DNA from 2 places in the Aeromonas sp. TECH754 genome. Region 1 is predicted to be linked to the other one. Evidence: predicted binding sites of a transcription regulator. Region 1 holds the regulator's gene; the other holds the start of a gene.
What was found. The regulator NrdR, encoded in region 1, represses ribonucleotide reductase genes. The targets are predictions, from matches to a motif close to CACNNTATANNGTG.

Region 1 (4,420 bases):
ATGTGGACGTGGTTGAGACCCTGGCCATCGAGCGCGCCAAGGAACTGTTTGGTGCCACTTACGCCAACGTGCAGCCGCACTCCGGCTCCCAGGCCAACAGCGCAGTCTACATGGCCCTGCTGCAGCCGGGCGACACCGTGCTGGGCATGAACCTGGCTCACGGTGGTCACCTGACCCACGGCTCCCCGGTCAACTTCTCCGGCAAGCTGTACAACATCATTCCCTACGGCATCGATGAATCCGGCAAGATCGACTACGACGAGATGGAACGTCTGGCCGTCGAACACAAGCCGAAGATGATGATCGGTGGCTTCTCCGCTTACTCTGGCGTGGTCGACTGGGCCCGCATGCGCGAGATCGCCGACAAGATCGGTGCCTGGCTGTTCGTCGACATGGCCCACGTGGCCGGTCTGATTGCCGCTGGCGTCTACCCGAACCCGGTGCCCCACGCCCACGTGGTCACCTCCACCACCCACAAGACCCTGGCCGGTCCGCGCGGTGGTCTGATCCTCTCCGCCGCCGACGACGAAGATCTGTACAAGAAGCTGAACTCCGCCGTCTTCCCGGGTGGCCAGGGCGGCCCGCTGATGCACGTCATCGCCGGCAAGGCCGTGGCGTTCAAGGAAGCGCTTGAGCCCGAGTTCAAGACCTACCAGGCCCAGGTCGTCAAGAACGCCAAGGCCATGGTCGAGGTGTTCCTGAGCCGCGGCTACAAGATCGTCTCCGGCGGTACCGACAACCACCTCATGCTGGTGGATCTGATCGGCCGCGAGTTGACCGGTAAAGAAGCCGACGCCGCCCTTGGCAAGGCCAACATCACCGTCAACAAGAACTCGGTGCCGAACGACCCGCGCTCCCCCTTCGTCACCTCCGGTGTGCGCATCGGTACCCCGGCCATCACTCGCCGTGGCTTCAAGGAAGCCGAGAGCAAGCAGCTGACTGGCTGGATCTGCGACGTGCTGGACAACCACGCCAACGACGAAGTGCTGGCAACAGTGCGCGAACAGGTGCTGGATATCTGCCGTCGTTTCCCGGTTTATGCCTGATAAACCAGAGATCCTGGTATGAAAACAATGCCACCCCAGGGTGGCATTGTTGTTTCTGCTGCGGCCTGGCCATGGGGCTGCACTCATTCGACCGACAGAGGAGGCTCCATGCCAAATCAGACCGCGCTCAGCGATGAGGAACTCATCTCTGCCATCCGCCCCCAGTATCACTTTCGCCCGAGCACAGAGGGCCTGCTGGCCTGGGATGTGCGCAAACTGGTGCGGTTGAGTCGTGCGCTGCCGGTGCGATCTGTGCCGCTTGCGCAGATTGCGGAGCTCGATAGCGAGCACTGGTACGGGCATGGCAGCGTGAGACCGACGGTGCGCAGTATCATCGAGCACTGCCAGCTGATGCTGGCCGCCGATCTCGCCTATCCCATCATTCTGGACAGCGCCGGACGGGTGATGGATGGCATGCACCGGGTGAGCAAGGCCATGCTGCAGGGGGCCACCCACATCGATGCGATGCAATTCGGGCAAGACCCGGCACCCGATTATGTGGATTGTGATCCCGATACCTTGCCCTATGACGACTGATGAGGGTGTCCACTCTCGCTGCAACCTCGATGTCAGCCATGGGTTGGGCAAGACCCGGCGCCCGACTATGCGGAGCGTGATTCCCGATACCTTGCCCTATGACGACTGATGAGGGTGTCCACTCTCGCTGCAACCTCGATGTCAGCCATGGGGTGGGCAAGACCCGGCACCCGATTATGTGGATTGTGATCCCGATACCTTGCCCTATGGCGACTGATGGCGGTGTCCATTCTCGAAGCAACCTCAATGCTACCGACGGGTGGCATTGTTTTTTCTGGGCTTTTACCGGTTTTGGATGGTCGTGTTACACTGGCAGGCCAAGATCCTGACCCTGGTGGCAGGTGACCCTTAATTTCCTGGAGTTTGCGCCGGAGGTCCGATGCATTGCCCTTTCTGTAGTGCCGTTGATACCAAGGTGATCGATTCCCGTCTGGTGGCAGAAGGCCATCAGGTGCGCCGACGCCGCGAGTGCCTGCTCTGCCACGAGCGCTTCACCACCTTCGAGATGGCCGAGCTGGTGATGCCTCGCATCATCAAGTCCAATGGCTCCCGCGAACCCTTCAACGAAGACAAGCTGCGCGGTGGCATACTGCGGGCGCTGGAGAAGCGTCCGGTGAGCATGGAAGCCATCGAGAAGGGGATCAATCACATCAAGTCCCGCCTGCGCGCCACCGGCGAGCGCGAGGTAGCGTCCCAACTGCTGGGCAACCTGGTGATGGACGAGCTCAAGACCCTCGACAAGGTGGCCTATATCCGTTTTGCCTCGGTCTATCGCAGCTTCGAAGACATCCGCGAGTTCGGCGAAGAGATCGCCAAGCTGGAAAAATAGCGCCAGCCACATAACCATTTTCTCGCCTGCAACGGGAGCCCAGATGTTTAGTCAAGACGATTATCAATGGATGAACCGGGCCCTCGAGCTGGCCCGTCGTGGCCGCTACACCACGGCCCCTAACCCTTGCGTCGGCGCCGTGCTGGTCAAGGCCGGGGTGGTGGTCGGCGAGGGCTGGCACCAGCGCGCCGGTGAACCCCACGCCGAGGTCTATGCGCTCCACGCCGCCGGAGAAGAGGCTCGTGGCGCCACTGCCTATGTGACCCTGGAGCCCTGCTCCCATCATGGCCGCACCCCGCCCTGCGCCGAGGCGCTGATCAAGGCCGGGGTGACCCGGGTGGTCGCCGCCATGGTGGATCCCAATCCCCAGGTGGGTGGGCGCGGTCTGCGCATGCTGTCGGAAGCCGGCATCAAGGCCGACTTCGGCCTGCTCAGCGCCGAGGCCGAGGCGCTCAACCCCGGCTTCTTCAAGCGGATGCGCACCGCCTTCCCGCAGGTGACGGTGAAACTCGGCGCGAGCCTCGATGGGCGTACCGCCATGGCGAGCGGCGAGAGCCAGTGGATCACCGGCCCTCTCGCCCGCGCCGATGTACAGCGTCTGCGGGCCCGCCACGATGCGGTGCTCTCCAGTGCGGAGACGGTGCTGGCCGATGGTGCCTCGCTGAACGTGCGCTGGGATGAGTTGCCGCCATCTGTCAAGGCGGTCTATCCCAAAGAAGCCCTGCGCCAGCCGCTGCGGGTCATCGTCGACTCGCAAAACCGGCTGACCCCGGACTTGCCGCTGTTCCAGAGCTCGGGACCCGTGTTGCTGGCCCGCCACAAGGTGGCCGGCGACTGGCCCGAGTGGGTGCAGCAGCTCGAGCTGCCGCTGCTGGATGGCAAGCTGGATCTGGTCAGCCTGTTCATGTTGCTGGCCAAACAGAACATCAATTCCGTGTTGGTGGAGGCGGGGCCAAAGCTGTGCGGCGCCCTGCTCGGCAAGGGGCTGGTGGATGAGCTGGTGCTCTATCAGGCGCCCAAGCTGCTGGGGGATGAGGGGCGTGGCCTGTTCCACCTGCCGGAGTTGACCCGCCTGTTCCAGGCGCCCAAGCTCACCCTCAAGGATGTGCGACTGGTGGGGCAGGACATTCGCATCACGGCCAGGATTGTGTAACCCGGGCTCATTCTCAAGGCCGGGCTGCTGGTCGATGGAAGCAACCTATTCGCATCACGGCCAGGATAGCCTGATCTTTCTATTCTTTGTCGGGGCTGCATGGCCCCGCCATCAGCAAGGTGATCTGCATGTTTACCGGAATTATCGAAGCCATGGGCACCCTGGCCGAGCTGCGTCGTCAGGGGGAGGACATGGCCCTCACCGTCCACGCGCCGACCCTCGACTTCAGCGACGTCAAGCTCGGCGATTCCATCGCCACCAACGGCGTTTGCCTGACGGTGGTGGCGCTGGGGGACAAGCGTTACACCGCTGACGTGTCGCTCGAAACCCTGTCGCGCACCGGTTTTGCCACGGCCAAGGTGGGGGACCCCGTCAATCTGGAGAAGGCGCTGTTGCCGACCTCGCGCCTCGGTGGTCACCTGGTCTCCGGCCATGTGGATGGCATCGGCGAGGTGAAGAGCAAGTCCAGCAGCGGTCGTGCCATCGAGTACTGGATTGCGGCGCCAGGGTCGCTCGCCCGCTATATCGCCGAGAAGGGCTCGATCGCGGTGGATGGCATCAGCCTCACGGTCAACGCCGTGCAGGGCAACCTGTTCCGCCTCACCATAGTGCCTCACACCGCGAGTGAGACCACCATCGCCCGCTGGAAGCCGGGTCATAAGGTGAACCTGGAAGTGGATCAGATAGCCCGCTATCTGGAGCGGTTGATGCAGGGCAAGGGGCAGGAGAGCGCAGGATCGTCCCTGACCCTGGATAAACTGGCCCAATCCGGCTTCCTGTGATAGTGAGTTGCTTTGTTTTTTATTGGTTTATCGCTCAATCTATCTATTAAATGTTGATTTTAAAGCGCAAATG
Region 2 (4,420 bases), 1.4 Mb from region 1:
ACGCATCCTCGACATCGGCTGCGGTGGCGGCATCCTCTCCGAGAGCATGGCGCGCCGTGGCGCCAGGGTCACCGGCATCGACATGGGCAAGGAGCCGCTTGGCGTCGCCCGCCTCCACGCCCTGGAGGCCGGGGTCGAGCTCGACTATCAGCAGATGACCGCCGAGCAGCATGCCAGCGAGGCGCCGGGTCAATATGATGTGGTGACCTGCATGGAGATGCTCGAGCACGTGCCGGATCCGGCCTCGGTGCTGCGTGCCATCGCCACCCTGGTACGCCCGGGCGGCAAGGTGTTCGTCTCCACCATCAACCGCAACCCCAAGGCCTATCTGATGATGATCCTGGGCGCCGAGCATCTGCTGAAGATGGTCCCCAAAGGGACCCACGATCACAACAAGTTCATCACCCCGGCCGAGCTGTGCCGCATGGGGGAAGCCGCGGGCCTGCTGGTGCGGGACATGAGCGGGGTGCATTACGCGCCGCTTGCCAACCGCTTCAAGCTCGGTGCCAACGTCGACGTCAACTACATGGTGGCCTTCGTGCGCCCGGAGCAAGGCTGATGAGCACCACCGCCAAGGCGCCCCTGCGCTGCGTGCTGTTCGACTTGGACGGCACCCTGCTCGACACGGCCCCGGACTTGGGCGCCGCCGTCAATCATGTGCTGGTGAGCGAAGGCTTCGCGCCACTCTCTGACGACATCATCCGCCAGACCACCTCCCACGGGGCACTGGGGTTGCTCAGGGCCGGTCTGGGTGACGAACTGCTGGAGGAGCTGGGGGCCGGTCGCCTGCGCAGCGCCCTGCTCGATCACTACGCGGCCAACCTCTGTGTCGGCACCCGTCCCTATGAGGGCATGCTTAACCTTATCGAGTGGCTGGACGAACGCGCCCTGCCCTGGGGCATCGTCACCAACAAGCCGGGCTTCTTGACCGAGCCCCTGCTGGCCGCCCTGCCGGCGCTCGCCAACTGCGGCGTGACGGTCAGTGCCGACACCCTGCCGGTGCGCAAACCTGATCCCGCCCCCATGCATTTTGCCTGCGAGCAGCTCGGCGTGGCGGCGGCTCACTGCCTCTATGTCGGCGATCATGTGCGCGACATCGAGGCCGGCCGCAACGCCGGCATGCGCACCGCGGTGGCGGGCTGGGGTTATCTGCACGACGACGAGGATCCCGCCGACTGGGGCGCGGACTTGCAGTTCGACACCGTGCAGGCGCTGCATCACTGGCTGCGCTACGAGCTCGGCTGAGCGAGCCGCCCACCAGACCGGCAATGATGATGGATGTGACGGGCAACTTATCTCGCCATCCATCGTTCACCTGCCCGATGCGACATGCGGCGGATGACGCCGAACACGGAAGGAGGGAGCCGCTACCGGCTCCCTTTTCATTGCCATGGAGTCAGCGCTTGCGGCCTGTTCGGACAGCTTTTGACCCAAGCTGCACAAGGGATAACCAGCCTGAATTTGCTAGTAAAAACGTCCCGTTTTCGCAAGCAAAAAAAGTTATTTAAATTTTCCATGTTAGATCATCGGACTTGCATTTAGCGGAGCGGACGCATGAAAACCCACTCACTGTGAGCGTCCACTAACATCCGTCATGACACCCACAATTTATCCACAGCAATCAGGTTATCCACACGTTGCAATGCGGGGACGACCTCACTATCTTGTAGTTCGAAATCAAAATAACACTATATCTTGTGATTCATCGCGCAGTACGCCCCTAGCAGTTGCCAAGATTGGCCCGCCGGGAGCGTGGCGCGATGGTTTTTCGGGAATCAACTAAAGGTCATCAGCCAATGAACTTGTTTGTGACGAAGCGTAACGGCCACAAAGAACCCATCGATCTGGATAAAATTCACCGCGTGCTCGACTGGGCCGCCGAGAAGCTCGACAACGTGTCGGTCTCCCAGGTGGAGCTCAAGTCCCACATCCAGTTCTATGACGGTATCCGTACCGCCGACATCCACGAAACCGTCATCAAGGCTGCCGCCGATCTGATTTCCGAACAGAGCCCGGATTACCAGTACATGGCCGCCCGCCTGGCCATCTTCCACCTGCGCAAGAAGGCTTATGGCCAGTTCGAGCCGCCCCACCTCTACCAGCACGTCGCCCGTCTGGTGGACATGGGCAAGTACGACAAGCACCTGCTGACCGACTACACCCAGGCCGAATTCGAGGAGCTCAACGGCTACCTGGATCACTGGCGTGACATGGACTTCTCCTACGCGGCGGTCAAGCAGCTGGAAGGCAAGTACCTGGTGCAGAACCGGGTCACCGGTGAAATTTACGAGAGCCCGCAGTTCCTCTACATCCTGGTGGCGGCCTGCCTGTTCTCCAAGTATCCGAAAAATACTCGTCTGGACTACATCAAGCGCTTCTACGATGCGGTCTCGACCTTCAAGATCTCCCTGCCCACCCCGATCATGAGCGGCGTGCGCACCCCGACCCGTCAGTTCAGTTCCTGCGTGCTGATCGAGTGCGATGACAGCCTGGATTCCATCAACGCCACTGCCAGCGCCATCGTGCGTTACGTCTCCCAACGTGCCGGCATCGGCATCAATGCCGGTCGCATCCGTGGTCTTGGCAGCCCCATTCGTGGCGGCGAAGCCTTCCACACCGGCTGCATCCCCTTCTACAAATACTTCCAGACCGCGGTCAAATGCTGCTCCCAGGGCGGCGTGCGCGGCGGGGCGGCCACCCTGTTCTACCCGCTGTGGCACACCGAGGTGGAGAGCCTGCTGGTGCTCAAGAACAACCGCGGCGTGGAAGAGAACCGGGTCCGTCACATGGACTACGGGGTGCAGATCAACAAGCTGATGTACCAGCGCCTGATCAAGGGCGGCGACATCACCCTGTTCTCCCCCTCCGACGCGCCGGGTCTGTACGACGCCTTCTTCGCGGATCAGGACAAGTTCGAGCAGCTCTACGTCAAGTACGAGCAGGATCCGGCCATTCGCAAGAAAACCATCAAGGCGGTCGATCTCTTCTCCCTGATGATGCAGGAGCGCGCCGGTACCGGTCGTATCTACATCCAGAACGTGGATCACTGCAACACCCACAGCCCGTTCGATCCGAGCGTGGCGCCGGTGCGCCAGTCCAACCTCTGCCTCGAGATCGCGCTGCCGACCAAGCCGCTCAACAACGTGGATGATGAGGAAGGCGAAATCGCCCTGTGCACCCTGTCGGCCTTCAACCTCGGCGCCATCGAGAAGCTCGAAGATCTCGAAGAGATGGCGGATCTCGCCGTGCGCGCCCTGGATGCCCTGCTCGACTATCAGGACTATCCGCTCAAGGCCGCGATGAAGGGCAGCATGAACCGCCGCACCCTGGGGATAGGCGTCATCAACTACGCCTACTACCTGGCCAAGAACGGTGCCCGCTACTCCGACGGCTCCGGTCTGGCGCTGACCCATCGCACCTTCGAGGCGATCCAGTACTATCTGCTGAAGGCCTCGGTGCAGCTGGCCCGCGAGTTTGGCCCCTGCCCGGCCTTCAACGAGACCACCTATGCTCAGGGCATTCTGCCCATCGATACCTATAAGAAGGATCTCGATGTGCTGTGCAACGAGCCGCTGCACCTGGACTGGGAATCCTTGCGTGAAGAGATCAAAACCGTGGGTCTGCGCAACTCCACCCTGACCGCCCTGATGCCGAGCGAGACCTCCAGCCAGATCTCCAACGCCACCAACGGCATCGAGCCGCCGCGCGGTCTGGTGTCGGTCAAGGCCTCCAAGGACGGTATCCTCAAGCAGGTGGTGCCCGAGTATCACCGCCTGAAGGATCAGTACGAACTGCTGTGGAAGCAGCCGAGCGTCGATGGTTACCTGCAACTGGTCGGGGTGATGCAGAAGTTTGTGGATCAGGCGATCTCCGCCAACACCAACTATGATCCCGCCCGTTTCGAAGGCAACAAGGTACCGATGAAGCAGCTGCTCAAGGATCTGCTGACCGCCTACAAATACGGCCTCAAGACCCTGTACTATCACAACACCCGTGATGGTGCGGACGATGCCCAGACCGATCTGCAAGACGACGGTTGCGCCGGCGGCGCCTGCAAAATCTGATGAACCGGGCGGGAGCGACAAGCTCCCGCCCTCCTGTTTCCTCTCATTCAAGATATCGACATCACCATGGCCTACTCAACTTTCTGCCAGACCCAAAATGACCAGCTCAAGGAGCCGATGTTCTTCGGCCAGTCGGTCAACGTGGCCCGTTACGATCAACAAAAACACGACATCTTCGAGCGGTTGATCGAGAAGCAGCTCTCCTTCTTCTGGCGCCCGGAAGAGGTAGATGTGTCCCACGACCGCATCGACTATCAGGCCCTGCCGCCCCACGAGCAGCACATCTTCATCTCCAACCTGAAGTACCAGACCCTGCTGGATTCCATCCAGGGTCGCAGCCCGAACGTCGCGCTGCT

Region 2: the regulator NrdR is predicted to act here: its motif matches at 1,687-1,700, upstream of nrdA (class 1a ribonucleoside-diphosphate reductase subunit alpha).

Annotation. Positions count from the first base shown of each region.
Region 1 is NZ_JBWBRA010000001.1:2,839,833-2,844,252, reverse strand. It holds gene glyA (serine hydroxymethyltransferase) at 1-1,046, shown strand, start outside; gene ACZ9IL_RS12790 (hypothetical protein) at 1,155-1,583, shown strand; gene nrdR (transcriptional regulator NrdR) at 1,963-2,412, shown strand; gene ribD (bifunctional diaminohydroxyphosphoribosylaminopyrimidine deaminase/5-amino-6-(5-phosphoribosylamino)uracil reductase RibD) at 2,456-3,565, shown strand; gene ACZ9IL_RS12775 (riboflavin synthase) at 3,694-4,347, shown strand.
Region 2 is NZ_JBWBRA010000001.1:1,442,163-1,446,582, reverse strand. It holds gene ubiG (bifunctional 2-polyprenyl-6-hydroxyphenol methylase/3-demethylubiquinol 3-O-methyltransferase UbiG) at 1-559, shown strand, start outside; gene ACZ9IL_RS06260 (HAD family hydrolase) at 559-1,245, shown strand; gene nrdA (class 1a ribonucleoside-diphosphate reductase subunit alpha) at 1,797-4,064, shown strand; gene nrdB (class Ia ribonucleoside-diphosphate reductase subunit beta) at 4,131-4,420, shown strand, end outside.